DNA from 2 places in the Priestia sp. JV24 genome. Region 1 is predicted to be linked to the other one. Evidence: a T-box and tRNA genes for the amino acid it is inferred to sense, from the RefSeq annotation. Region 1 holds a T-box; the other holds one or more tRNA genes.
What was found. The T-box of region 1 lies ahead of ileS (isoleucine--tRNA ligase). A T-box ahead of a tRNA ligase gene usually reads a tRNA of that ligase, here a tRNA-Ile.
Positions count from the first base shown of each region.

Region 2: it has a tRNA-Ile gene. The T-box ahead of ileS (isoleucine--tRNA ligase) is inferred to sense a tRNA for this amino acid. The anticodon was not compared.

Region 1 covers NZ_JAPCIN010000023.1:202,676-209,509, forward strand. Annotated here, with positions in the region: gene OK414_RS22250 (RluA family pseudouridine synthase) at 1-729, opposite strand, end outside; gene lspA (signal peptidase II) at 726-1,193, opposite strand; gene OK414_RS22260 (conjugal transfer protein TraR) at 1,274-1,561, opposite strand; gene ileS (isoleucine--tRNA ligase) at 1,732-4,497, opposite strand; T-box leader at 4,568-4,788, opposite strand; gene OK414_RS22270 (DivIVA domain-containing protein) at 4,858-5,352, opposite strand; gene OK414_RS22275 (RNA-binding protein) at 5,437-6,210, opposite strand; gene OK414_RS22280 (YggT family protein) at 6,262-6,531, opposite strand; gene OK414_RS22285 (cell division protein SepF) at 6,535-6,834, opposite strand, start outside.
Region 2 covers NZ_JAPCIN010000023.1:465,967-472,800, forward strand. Annotated here, with positions in the region: gene OK414_RS23665 (peptidoglycan D,D-transpeptidase FtsI family protein) at 1-58, opposite strand, end outside; gene OK414_RS23670 (MFS transporter) at 220-1,497, opposite strand; gene sodA (superoxide dismutase SodA) at 1,627-2,235, opposite strand; tRNA gene OK414_RS23680 (tRNA-Ser) at 2,433-2,525, opposite strand; tRNA gene OK414_RS23685 (tRNA-Ile) at 2,537-2,613, opposite strand; tRNA gene OK414_RS23690 (tRNA-Asn) at 2,617-2,691, opposite strand; tRNA gene OK414_RS23695 (tRNA-Met) at 2,732-2,805, opposite strand; tRNA gene OK414_RS23700 (tRNA-Asn) at 2,807-2,881, opposite strand; gene OK414_RS23705 (DUF456 domain-containing protein) at 2,944-3,429, opposite strand; gene OK414_RS23710 (DUF1189 domain-containing protein) at 3,777-4,568, shown strand; gene OK414_RS23715 (MFS transporter) at 4,716-5,927, opposite strand; gene OK414_RS23720 (hypothetical protein) at 6,004-6,336, shown strand; gene ispG (flavodoxin-dependent (E)-4-hydroxy-3-methylbut-2-enyl-diphosphate synthase) at 6,488-6,834, shown strand, end outside.

The DNA.
Region 1 (6,834 bases):
ATACTTCATATGAACGCGAATTTGGTGTGTTCGCCCCGTTTCTAGCTTACATTCGACTAGTGAAAAATCTTTAAAACGCTGCAATACAGTAAAGTGCGTCACTGCATCACGACTGTTTTCATCAGTCACCGTCATGCTTTGACGATCTTGTTTATCTCGGCCGATTGGCGCATCAATTGTACCGTGATCGTGCGCAATTACTCCGTGAACGATAGCTTTATAACGACGCGTCACTGTTTTAGCTACAAGCTGACTAACTAGTGATTCATGAGCTAAATCATTTTTTGCAACCATAAGTAAACCGGATGTATCTTTATCAATTCGATGAACGATACCAGGGCGCATAACGCCGTTAATACCAGATAAATCTTTACAGTGAGCCATTAGGCCGTTTACAAGCGTGCCGCTATGATGACCAGGAGCTGGATGTACAACCATGCCGCGAGGTTTATTTACAACAAGCACATCTTGATCTTCATAATAAATATCTAAATCCATTTCTTCCGCTACCACATCAAGCTCTTCTAGTTCCGGCACTTCGATAATAATAACGTCTCCTGTTTTACATTTATAGTTTCCTTTAACGGTTTTATCGTTCACTTTTGCGTGACCTTCTTTAATCCATTGCTGCACTTGTGAACGTGACCATTCTGCATTTACAGTCGAAAGTACTTTATCAATACGTTCTCCCGCTTGTTCTTCATTTATAACTGTTTCAATTACATTCATTCTTTGTGCTCCTTCTTCATTTTCCCTTCAAACAGCGTCATAATAAACATGATGATTACTCCGACGACAAGTGCCGAATCAGCTACGTTAAAAATCGGAAAATCATACGTAAAGATGTATGTATTTACGAAATCAACTACTTCTTTACGGACCACTCGATCAATAAAGTTTCCAATGGCGCCGCCTAACATTAATGCTAGCGCAATACCGAACCATTTATCTTGTTTTTTGAGCTTTTGAATATAAATTATTAAACCGACTACCACAACCACCGTAATCAGATAAAAGAACCACATCTGTCCTTGTAAAATCCCCCACGCGGCTCCTCTGTTACGATGAGAGGTAATGTAAAGAAAGTTTTCAATCACGGTGATGCTTTGTCCATAATACATTTCTTTTACAATCATCCATTTTGTTACCTGATCAATAAGTATAACAGCTAAAGCGATAAGATAATAAAACACACACGTTTTCCTCCCGCAATAAAATCAAACGAATCCATACTAAAGCATTTTAGCACATAATTCATTTTTTTTCTCGCTTCTCACCATAAAACAAATAAATCTTCATTTGTGCGGGCCGTCGGCATTACTTTTAATTTATGAATAGACATCACTTCGCCAGTTAGTTCATCAATTCCGAACGCACCAACGTCAAGCTTTGCTAACGCGTGTTCTACATCTTTTAAATCGGCTTTAATCATTTCTATTACGTAACGTTCCTTTTCATCTATATAACCAGATTGTTCTGTAGCATATCTCAATAGGCGATCTTGTAATTCTTCTTTAATAAGAGCTAATTCCTGTCCAATGGAAAGATAATTTTCATACATTCAAACGCCTCCTGTGCTGATAAGATGAAGTATTAATGATGTTAGGTTTACCGAGTTTTCCATCGAATCTACAACACAAGTTTTTCCTAAGGCTTTAAATGCTTTATACCATTGTATTTGGGAATTTCGTACAGCAAAAAACACGCCCAAAAAGGACGTGTTTTTGTTAATTACTGCTGAACGTAGTGATTTTTTACAACATCCGCACAGCGTGTACATAAAGTCGGGTGATCTTGATCTTCGCCAACTGTTGGTGATACAACCCAGCAGCGCTCACACTTCTCACCTTCTGCTTTACTTACAACAATTGAAGCATAGCTGAATTTTTGTGCTTCAGCAGGTGCTTCACCTTCTGCTACCTCAAGATCTGAAACGATGAAGAGTTGACCTACATTTTCAGAAATAGATGCTAACAGTTCTTTCGTATCTGCTGTTGGATATAGCGTTAATTTTGCTTCTAAAGACTTACCGATTACTTTTTCATTACGAGCCTGTTCTAGCGCTTTTAATACTTCATCACGAAGCTCCATGAATGCATCCCATTTCTCTACTAATTGATCTGCTCCTTCGATTTCTTGAACCTCTGGCATATCAACTAGCTGCACGCTTTCTTCCGTTACATTTGGAATGTGAACCCATACTTCGTCTGCTGTATGAGAAAGAATTGGAGACACTAATTTCGTTAACGATAATAACGTTTCATAAAGGACCGTTTGAATGCTGCGGCGCTCTACATTATTTTCTGCTTCGATGTACAATACATCTTTTGCAAAGTCTAAGTAGAATGAACTCATATCAATTGTACAGAAATTATGCACTGCGTGATAAATGCTTGAGAATTCATATGAATCATAAGATTTTTTCACTTTATCCATTAATTTGTTCAACTTCACAAGCATGTAGCGGTCTACTTCACGAAGGTCTTCAACAGCTACAGCATCAGTTGTTGGATTAAAGTCCGCTAAGTTTCCTAGTAAGAAACGGAACGTGTTGCGGATTTTACGATATACTTCTGCTACTTGTTTTAAAATATTATCAGATACACGAACATCAGCTTGGTAATCTACAGAAGCTACCCATAAACGTAAAATATCTGCACCTAGTTGTTTCATTACTTTTTCTGGAATTACAACGTTTCCTAATGACTTACTCATTTTGCGACCTTCACCGTCTAAAGCAAATCCGTGGCTAAGTACCCCTTTATAAGGTGCTTCACCCGTTACAGCTACGCTTGTAGAAAGACTTGAATTAAACCAGCCGCGGTATTGGTCAGAACCTTCTAAATACAAATCAGCCGGACGCTGTAAGTCTTCACGTTCTTCAAGAACAGCTTGATGTGAAGAACCAGAGTCAAACCATACGTCCATGATGTCTGTTTCTTTTGTGAAGCGGCCATTTGGGCTTCCTTCATGAGTAAAGCCTTCCGGAAGCAAGTCTTTTGCTTCACGCTCAAACCATACGTTTGATCCATGTTCTCTAAATAGATTTGATACGTGTTCGATTGTTTCGTCCGTAATGATTGGCTCCTCATTTTCAGCATAAAATACCGGAATCGGAACGCCCCATGCACGTTGGCGAGAAATACACCAGTCGCCGCGGTCACGCACCATGTTATAAAGTCGCGTTTCACCCCAAGTAGGCACCCATTTTGTTTTTTCTACTGCTTTTAATAAATCTTCACGGAAATCTTTAATAGACGCAAACCACTGTGCTGTGGCACGGAAAATTGTTGGTTTCTTTGTACGCCAGTCATGTGGGTATGAGTGGGTAATGAAACTTAATTTTAACAGCGCGCCTTCTTCTTCTAGTTTGTCTGTAATCGGCTTATTCGCTTTATCATAGAATAACCCTTCAAATCCTGGTGCTTCATTCGTCATATGACCCTTACTGTCGACTGGACAAAGAACTTCCAAACCGTATTTTTGACCAACGATAAAGTCGTCTTCCCCGTGTCCCGGTGCTGTATGAACACACCCAGTACCAGCATCCGTTGTTACGTGATCGCCAAGAACAACTAATGACTCACGCTTGTAGATTGGATGCTCAGCTACTACACGCTCAAGTTCTGAACCTTTTACTGTACGAAGCGTCTTATAGTCAGCCCATTCAATTTCTTTAGCAACTGTTTCAATCAGTTCAGTTGCCACTACATATTTTGCTCCATCTGCTTCAACTACGCTGTACTGAAGCTCAGGATTGACAGCAATCCCTTGGTTAGCTGGCATTGTCCATGGTGTTGTCGTCCAAATGATGAATTTTTCATCTTGTTCAAGCACACCTTTACCATCTTTTACGTTAAACGCTACATAAATAGAAGCTGAACGCTTATCATAGTACTCAATTTCCGCTTCTGCTAAAGCAGATTCACTTGAAGGGGACCAGTACACAGGTTTTAACCCTTTGTAGATGTAGCCTTTTTTCGCCATGTCACCAAACACTTTGATTTGCTGCGCTTCGTACTGCGGCTGAAGCGTTACATATGGATTATCCCAATCTCCGCGTACACCTAAACGCTTAAACTGCTCACGCTGGCCGTTTACTTGTTCCCAAGCATACTGTTCGCAAAGCTTACGGAACTCAGCTACCGTCATTTCTTTGCGGTTTACTTTTTTATTTTTTGTTAAAGCTGTTTCAATTGGCAAACCGTGTGTATCCCAGCCTGGTACATAAGGTGCGCAGAAGCCTGACATCGACTTATAGCGAACGATAAAATCTTTTAAAATTTTATTTAATGCATGTCCCATGTGAATATCGCCATTCGCATATGGAGGTCCATCATGCAGGACAAATAGCGGACGGCCTTCCGTACGTTTTTGTACTTTTTCATAAATATTCATTTCAGCCCACTGTTCTTGCATTTTAGGCTCGCGGTTCGGTAAATTTCCACGCATTGGAAATTCAGTTTTTGGCATCAATAATGTATCTTTATATTCCATGTTTTACCCTCCAAAAAAAACGTAAATTTCATATCTTTTTGTACCATAACAAAAAGACCTCCTCATCCCAAAAAGGGACGAGAAGGCCTCCCGCGGTACCACCCTAGTAGATTTGCTGTACGCAAATCCTCTTTGCATTCGTAACGTGAATAAACCGCCACTGCTTACTATCATCAGTTCAGCAATGGTACTCTAGGGTGATTTTCACTTTTTTGTTTGTTATCGAGCTCACACCATCCTCGATTCGCTTTGACAAACTAAAAAAGCTACTGTCCCTGTCTCCGTACTGTTTGATATGAAATTTCATCTGTTACCAAATTATATGACAACAAAACGTGAGAAGTCAAGATGATGTCTGGACTAGTCAATTTTTTCTTCTAGCGCTGGCATCTCATAATCCATCAACTGATCCCAGTCGTCGCTGTTTAACATTTCAAGCTGTGCTTCGATTAACATTTTGAAACGAGTTCTAAATACTTTAGACTGCTTTTTCGTCTCCTCAATGTCCATCGCAATTTTACGAGACTTAGACAGTGCTTCATTAATAATACGGTCCGCATTTTTTTCTGCTTCTTTTATAATGAGCTTCGCTTCTTTTTCAGCGTTTCGCTTCACATCTTCCGCTGCTTCTTGAGCAATTAAAATTGATTTATTTAACGTTTCTTCGATGTTAGTAAAATGTCCAAGACGATCTGTTAATTCAGATACTCTTCCTTCTAACTCCTTTTTATCACGCATGACCAGCTCATAGTCTTTAATTACTTGGTCAAGAAACTCATTTACTTCATCTTCATCATATCCGCGAAATCCGCGATTAAACTCTTTGTTATGAATATCCAAAGGGGTTAAAGGCATCTAGGCCACCTCCGTGTTGTCTCATTACGTCATTAGTAATGGTTTATTCGACATATTTTTAAAATTTCCTGCTAGTAGATTTCTTTATTTCTGCTTTCCTACAACAATTCGCCATTTTTCTTTTTTGGTTTTGCCTTCAAGTGAAACGATACGACTTCTGCCGTGACCACGAAGTGACAAAATATCACCTTCATGACATTCAAAAGAAGGCTGTTCAATGACTTTAAAATTTACTTTTACCGCTCCATTTGCAATAAACGGCTGGACTTTTTGTCTTGATAAATTGTGAATGGTCGACAGCAAAACATCAAGCCTCATTGAAGAAACTGTATAAACGTGTTCAACCAGCTCTTCTTTTACAACATGCAGCTGCTCTCTTTGAATAGAAGAAAGTGAAACTTTGGCTTTTCCAATTGATGTTAAATTCATCTCAATATAAGAAGAAATTTCCTCTGCAACTACGAGCTGAATATCGTCTCCCGCGACCAAAATATCGCCAAATTTTGAACGGCGCAGTCCTAAGGACATCGCCGAACCAAGAACTTGAGGATGTTCAATCTTCACAAACTTTTTAGGATAATTGAGCTCGTACATATGCAACTGAAAATCTTCACTTTCAGGTACATAGTAATCCGGGTATAGCAGCGCACGCTTGCGTTCAGCAAACGGTTGTCCACCATCAAATGAAACTTGAACCTCTCCTTCAGTCCCGACAATAGCCGTCACAATATGCTGCTCTCTTGGATCTAAAAAGTCCGTTAGCTTTGGGCTGTATTGATGTAGGACATCTTCTTTCCACTGAAGAACCTGGTCAATAAATCCATGTTCTTCTTGCCTAAAATGTTCATAAATAGACATATTATTACTCCTACTATTGGTATGTAAAAAAGGAATCCAGCGATTCCTTTTTTAAATAAAACCCACCACATTATTAAGTGAATACACGCCTCTTTCAGCAAATCGCAATAAAAAGATTGCAACAAGAGGTGAAATATCAATCATGCCAATAGGTGGAATGATTTTACGAAAAGGCTCTAAGTAAGGCTCACAAATACTGCCAAGCAGCTGACCAAACTTAGACGCCCTTACATCGGGTACCCAAGACATCAAAATGTAAATAATCAGTGCCCATGAGTAAAGACCAATCAATTGTCCAAGAATCCCAAAAACGATGTGCAAAAACTACCACCTCTTTACGTTTGTTGTATCGTGTTCTCCCATCATATCTGAAATGCTTCCGCTTACGTCTACATTATCAGGTGTACATAAAAAGATGTCGGTTCCAATTTTTTGAATGTCCCCGCCTAAAGCATAAACTGTACCACTTAAAAAGTCGACAATTCTCACTGCTTGATCTCGTTGAATGCGCTGTAAATTAACAACTACGACTTTACGATTTTTTAAATGATCCGTAATTTCTTGTGCTTCGGCATAGACGCGAGGTTCGCAAAGCATCATTTTTGATGATTTTTGAACGCTTTG
Region 2 (6,834 bases), 260 kb from region 1:
AGAAAAGTAAGTTCACACGAAAAGGCACGTGACTTTTTCTTCTTTTTTTCTTTTTCATACCAACACCTACACTTTATAAAACATATATACCATAACACCATAAAATCAGCCATTTAGCAAATAAATAGACACCTGGCAGGTGCCTATTTACACAACGTATTTATTCTAAAAGAAAAGCGAAGCATTTTCCATAGTACAAATGAAGGAGCTGACAACACTCTAAGCTGGAGACTCTCCGTCTCCTTCATTTAATACCGGAGGAGTAACAGTCGTTTCTTTTTTGTGCAGAGGCTGTGAGATATGTCTCACACAAAAATAAATGATCGTATGCCCTGCTCCAACAATAGCTAATAAAATGGGAATACTTTTTGCTTCATCAAAAAATAGTACAGCTATTAAAAATAAAGATATAGAAACGACGCGCCCGATATTCAGAAATACTTCTCTGACAACAATGTATTCAATTCTTTTTGAAACAACGTCTTTTGCTCGTCCAATCACATCGTACGTTAGAGAAATGAATGGAACCAATAAAATAGGATAGGCAATGGCAATACAAACAGCATATATAATTAACTTTGGATACGATAAGTTAAAGATAAGCAAAAAGACTGCTCCATAGAGAAGGAGGCCCCCTGTGAAGATAAACCGAAGGCGATTTTTTTGCTTAATAAACCTTGAGGCAACATAGTATCCCACAAATGCAACCGCTGAATTTACCAGTCCATATGTTCCTAAAGCTAATTCACTTCCCGTCGTAATAAATACCATGACGGATACAACAAAAATGAACGTACCTTCACGCAACCCTTGAAAGAAATGAGCCTGCAATATTCGATTCCAGTCTTTATTGACTTTTCGTTCAGCCCATACCTCTTTAAATTTGTATACTCCTTCCGCTGCGCGTCTTGTAATAAAAAAACTAAGCACAACGGCACCGATAAACAATAGCAGCGATACACCAAACACAATTTTATACCCAAGTGATTCATACAAAGCGGAAATAACAAAGCCCGCTCCTAAAGGACCAATCATCCCTGCAAAAGAGTTTAAGATCCCTAAAAATCCGTTAAAAAAGTCTCTTGTATCCGGTTCTGTAATTTCAAAAGTTAGCACATTAAAAGCTAGCCAATAAAAGCCGTATCCTATACCCAGCAGCCCACCAAGCAATACTAAATACTCGGCTGCGTTAGCTCCACTGACTAATACAGCGATATAAAAAACAGCTAAAAAAGATACACCTAACCTTAAAACCACAACCCGGTCAATTCGTTTGGCCCATTTACCTGCTAAAATAAACGTAAGCGGCTGAAGCACCACTACCGCTAAATTATAAATAGCGAGATCCGAAAATTCGCCTGATTGTTTCCACAGATAAATGTTAACAAACGAATTGGAAATTGAAATAGCCAAGGCATAAAGACCGCCTATAATTAAAAGCAAAAGTAAATCTTTACTAACTTCTACATCTCCAACTACTTTTTTTAATAAAGGCATATCAAAAAACTCCTTTTCTCTTCTACACCTAGTGTGTGAAAAAGAAAAGGAGATATGTAAAAGAATTGGAAAACAAAAAAGCCAGTAAAGGTAATAATTACTTTACTGGCTCTTAAATACGTCTTTAGCTTATTTTGCAGCGTCGTAACGCTTAGCAACTTCGTCCCATTTTACAACATTAAAGAATGCTGAAATGTAATCTGGACGGCGGTTTTGGTAATTTAAGTAGTAAGCGTGCTCCCAAACGTCTAGACCAAGAATTGGCGTTTTACCTTCCATTAATGGGCTATCTTGGTTTGGTGTGCTTGTTACTTCTAAATCGCCGTTGTTTACAACTAACCAAGCCCAGCCAGAACCGAAGCGAGTTTTAGCTGCATTTGCAAATTCTTCTTTGAATTGATCAAAGCTGCCGAATTTGCTAGCGATAGCGTCTGCTAATTCACCAGTTGGAGCACCGCCGCCGTTAGGGCAAAGGATTGTCCAAAATAATGAGTGGTTCGCATGACCGCCACCGTTATTGCGTACTGCTGTACGGATATCTTCAGGAACAGCATCTAAGTTTGAAATTAACTCTTCAATACTTTTGCTTTCTAAATCCCCTTTGCCTTCAACAGCAGCGTTTAGATTTGTAACATATGTGTTGTGATGTTTTGTGTGGTGAATATTCATTGTTTCTTTGTCGATATGTGGTTCCAGTGCATCGTATGCATAAGGTAGTTCTGGTAATTTGTAAGCCATGAATAATTCCTCCTTCAAAATATGTAAGCATTTTGGCGCGAAAGCACCATATACGTTTAGATTAGCAAATTTACCCTACTGTTTCAAATAAAAAGTTCCTAATCCATGATTTATATTTACCTAATTCCCATTCGCTATTCTTTTAAACATAAAAAAAGCTTCTTTTTCTCAAAAGAAGCTTTGAATAGACGATAGTATGGCGGAGGAAGAGGGATTCGAACCCCCGCGGGCTTTAACACCCCTGTCGGTTTTCAAGACCGATCCCTTCAGCCGGACTTGGGTATTCCTCCAACCTTATAAATGGTGGACCCTGCAGGACTCGAACCTGCGACCGGACGGTTATGAGCCGTCTGCTCTAACCAGCTGAGCTAAGGGTCCACATGGCTCCACAGGTAGGACTCGAACCTACGACCGATCGGTTAACAGCCGATAGCTCTACCACTGAGCTACTGTGGAACAATATGAATTATGTAAGTCACAAACGTAAATTGGAAAATAGCGGCGGAGGGGATCGAACCCCCGACCTCACGGGTATGAACCGTACGCTCTAGCCAGCTGAGCTACACCGCCATGGCTCCACAGGTAGGACTCGAACCTACGACCGATCGGTTAACAGCCGATAGCTCTACCACTGAGCTACTGTGGAACAATATAACATTTACTAGCGACATTAAAAATTTAACATGTTTCTAGTCTAAAGTCAATATATTATTTTAAAACAGCGTATAAAAAATAGGCAATCATCAGCAGTTGAATAAATCCTTTTGAAATAGCACCACTAAAAAAGCCAATAACCGAACCTACTCCAATTTTTACTGCGTTGCTAATTGTAGTCCGATGAACAATCAGTTCTCCTACAATCGCTCCGATAAACGGCCCTAAAATAATTCCAAATCCCGGAATGACAAACGGACCTACAAGCAGCCCAACTGTACTTCCCCAAACACCTGCTTTAGTGCCTCCGAATTTTTTCACACCAATAATATTAGCTATATAGTCTGCTAAAAAAAGTGCGACAACTAACAATCCTTGTACCACCCAAAATAACCAGCTATAGGAGCTAAAATCATAAAATAAACCGTATATAACAAATCCTAGAGCTACAAATAGCACGCTCGGGATAATGGGATAAACCAACCCAACAAACGATACAACAAAGCTAACGATAATTAATACCCAACATAAAATAGCCATGCCCGCACCTATCCTTTTTATTATTACTATTTATCATACAATAACCACTCCTATAAAGAAAGACCTTGCACGACGAGTACTTCCTTTATTTCACTTTCGAATACCTCTTCAAATAATAATTTTCGAGTGTACCTCTGCAATATTAACAGCACGGTCCTCAAGGCGCCCGTAATATCAAAAAAAACAATGACGGCAAAACCTGTACATATACGCATAAAATGTGCTTGTAACATAACGCTCCACCGCATCATTGTAATTGGTAACGGTTTCTAAAATCTATTGTAAACCTTAAATTTTCGCTATAAAATAAGGTATAATAAGAATCTTCAATAAGAGGAGGCTTTACAATGAGCATGCTGAAAAAGATGGCATGGAGTTTTATTTCCTTCAAAAAAATAAGGTCGCTTCGCTTTGAGCATACGAATAAAACAATTGGTTTTGTGCTGTTTCTAACATTTATTTCTTTGCTGCCTACATTTTTCTTTATGACTTTGACGATTGTAAACGGCTATCATATCGCTACTACAGATCTTCCGAAATCTGTTTCTTCTTTTTCTATTTCAAACTCACAGCTTACGTCAAGTCAACCTTTCACAAAAAAAGTAAACGGTACCGCTTTTATCTTAAACCCCTCACAGTCTATTGAACGATTTCATTCCCCTGCTCATGCCATTGGTTTTTTAAAGGATGGAATTTACATCACGACTAATTCACAAACACAAACGTATTCATATGAGTTGCTAAACTGGCATCATAAAGATAAAAATGAACTGTTAAACTTGCTGCACGAACAAAAATTTTCTTTATACATACTTGTCCCTATCGCTATGCTTTTACTGTACGTATTAACATCTGGACTAAACTTCCTTTCTATTACCTGCCTTGCTTATCTTGGAAAGCTGATTGCACTCATTGCTAAAAAGCAGCTTCCTTTCAAGCAGCTATGGGCACTGAGCGCTTATAGTACGGTAGCCTTCACACTGCTTTATACGCTTTTTGAAGCTTTTTCTTTGTCTCTAGCACTACATAGCTCTCTTTACTGGATAGGAACATTCTTCATTTACTTGTTGCTCGTCACAAGGGTTCCTATAAGAAGAAAGGTAAAACCTAATAAAGATGCTGGGACAAACGTATTTTAGTTGAAGGAGAATCCAAACGAGGAATCTAGATTCTTGATAGAGAATCCACCTCTTTTGGATTTTTTTATTGATATGGTGAACGCAGGTTTCATGTATGCGGCTGCTTCTAGCTGGTGATTGGAGTGATTTAGTTAAGTCTCAGCCTCTTTATTTCGGTACAACTTTTTTTCTTCCCATTGCACAAGGAAGAATTTTCAACTGATACAAAACCCACAAACCTCCTGCTGTGAGCAGAATAAAGCTGTAAACAAACATCAGCCTTTCAGCATGCATCCACACTTCAAAAACAACAGGTCCCAACGCTACTCCTAAAAATCTCACCGTTCCATAAATGGATACAATAAACCCTCTTTCTTCGTCTGAAGCCGCTGAAGTAATCATCATATTAATACACGGAAGAACAAATCCTAAGCCGCCAAAGGCGACTGTCAAACAAAACATCAGAACAGGAAGCGTATAAATAATCGTTAATACTCCAAACATCAGGAATAAAAGAGTTATCCCTACTATCATTAATTTTTTCATGAGCTCTACATCTGTTTTGATGCGTTGACCGGTCCAATAAGAAACGAGCGTCATCGCACCAAGAGGAAATAAAAAAGCGGTTCCTTTAAAAAAACCGTCTATATGATACGTTTCCTCTATTAGAAAAGATAAATAATATAAAATACCAAATAATAAAAACAACCCCAATCCCCCGACAAAGAATAAAGGAAAAAGCGATTTTCTTTTATTATAGACAATCCCATTGGCTCTCTTTAAATATTCTTGAACAGATACTGAATCCGAACCTGTTTTCCCTTCTCTCACATACAGCACTATACCTACTAAAGCAGCACCTGCAGCTAAAGGATAGACAAAAAACGCGGCATACCATACGACGAGTGCTACCGATGCTCCAATTATCGGCGCAACCACTTTTCCAACTCCGTTATACACTTCTAAAATCCCGAGGACTTTTGCTCTTTTTTCCCCTGTAAATACATCTCCAGTTAATGCCATTGCCAACGTTGTAGTACCTGCAGCTCCAATCCCTTGAATGACTCTGCCTGCCATCAACACAGCAAAGCTTCCAGAAGAGAATGAAGCACTACTAGCAGCGATGACACTACCTATTATCATCATGACGAGTGAATATATGATTAACTTTTTACGCCCATACCGGTCTGATAAAATCCCTACGGCAGGGATACACAATGCAGCTGGAATCGAAAATGCACTCAGTATCAAACTGGTTTGAACTCCGCTTAAGTGAAGTGACTTTTGAATGCTTGGCAGCAGAGGAATGAGCATGGAATTTCCCAGCACCATGATTAAAGGCAATAAGCCTAATGAAACAATCATTAATTTTTCTTTCAATTTTCGTTCTCCAATCATATTTAAGTAAGACAAGCATAGGCTTTACACATAAGCAAAAGAATGAAGGAGGAGCATAATGAAAAAGCTATGTGCATTAGCCGCTTTCGCTTTTATCGGATATATTTGTCACTACGACATTAAATACGGGACCATTCCCACTGCTACTGAAGCAGTTCAAGTCAGCAAAGCGCAGCCTGCAGAAACAAAAGCCGCCAGCTCTTCTTCCACCTATACAAAAATAAAAATTAAGCCAGGCGATACAGTTTTGTCCATCATTGAGGAGCTTACAAAAAAATCGATACCGGTTTCTATGAACCAAATGATTACAGACTTCAAAAAGTTAAATAACGGTACAGCGCCTGAGGATATTCAAATTGGAAAAACGTATAAGTTCCCTATTTACAAGTAATGACAGCATTCTTCTTGTCAAGATGGGATAGTCATTGTTAAAATAGCTAAGGTAGCACTTTCTACTAGTTATTTTGTTCATAAAGAGTTATTCTATTAATGAATTCAAATTCTTGATTTCATTTTGAAGGAGAGATTATCACGTGAGTGAAATTATACATCGTACAAAAACACGCCCCGTTAAAGTTGGAGATTTAACAATCGGAGGCAGCAACGAGTTAGTTATTCAAAGTATGACAACCACTAAGACACATGATGTTGAAGCAACGGTTGCAGAAATTAAACGTTTAGAAGAAGCAGGATGCCAAGTTGTTCGTGTTGCTTGTCCAGACGAGCGCGCAGCAGATGCAATCCCTGAAATTAAAAAACGCATTAACATTCCATTAGTTGTGGATATTCATTTTGACTACCGCTTAGCATTAAAAGCAATTGAAGGCGGAGCGGATAAAATCCGTATCAACCCTGGTAATATCGGTCGCCGTGAAAAAGTGGAAGCTGT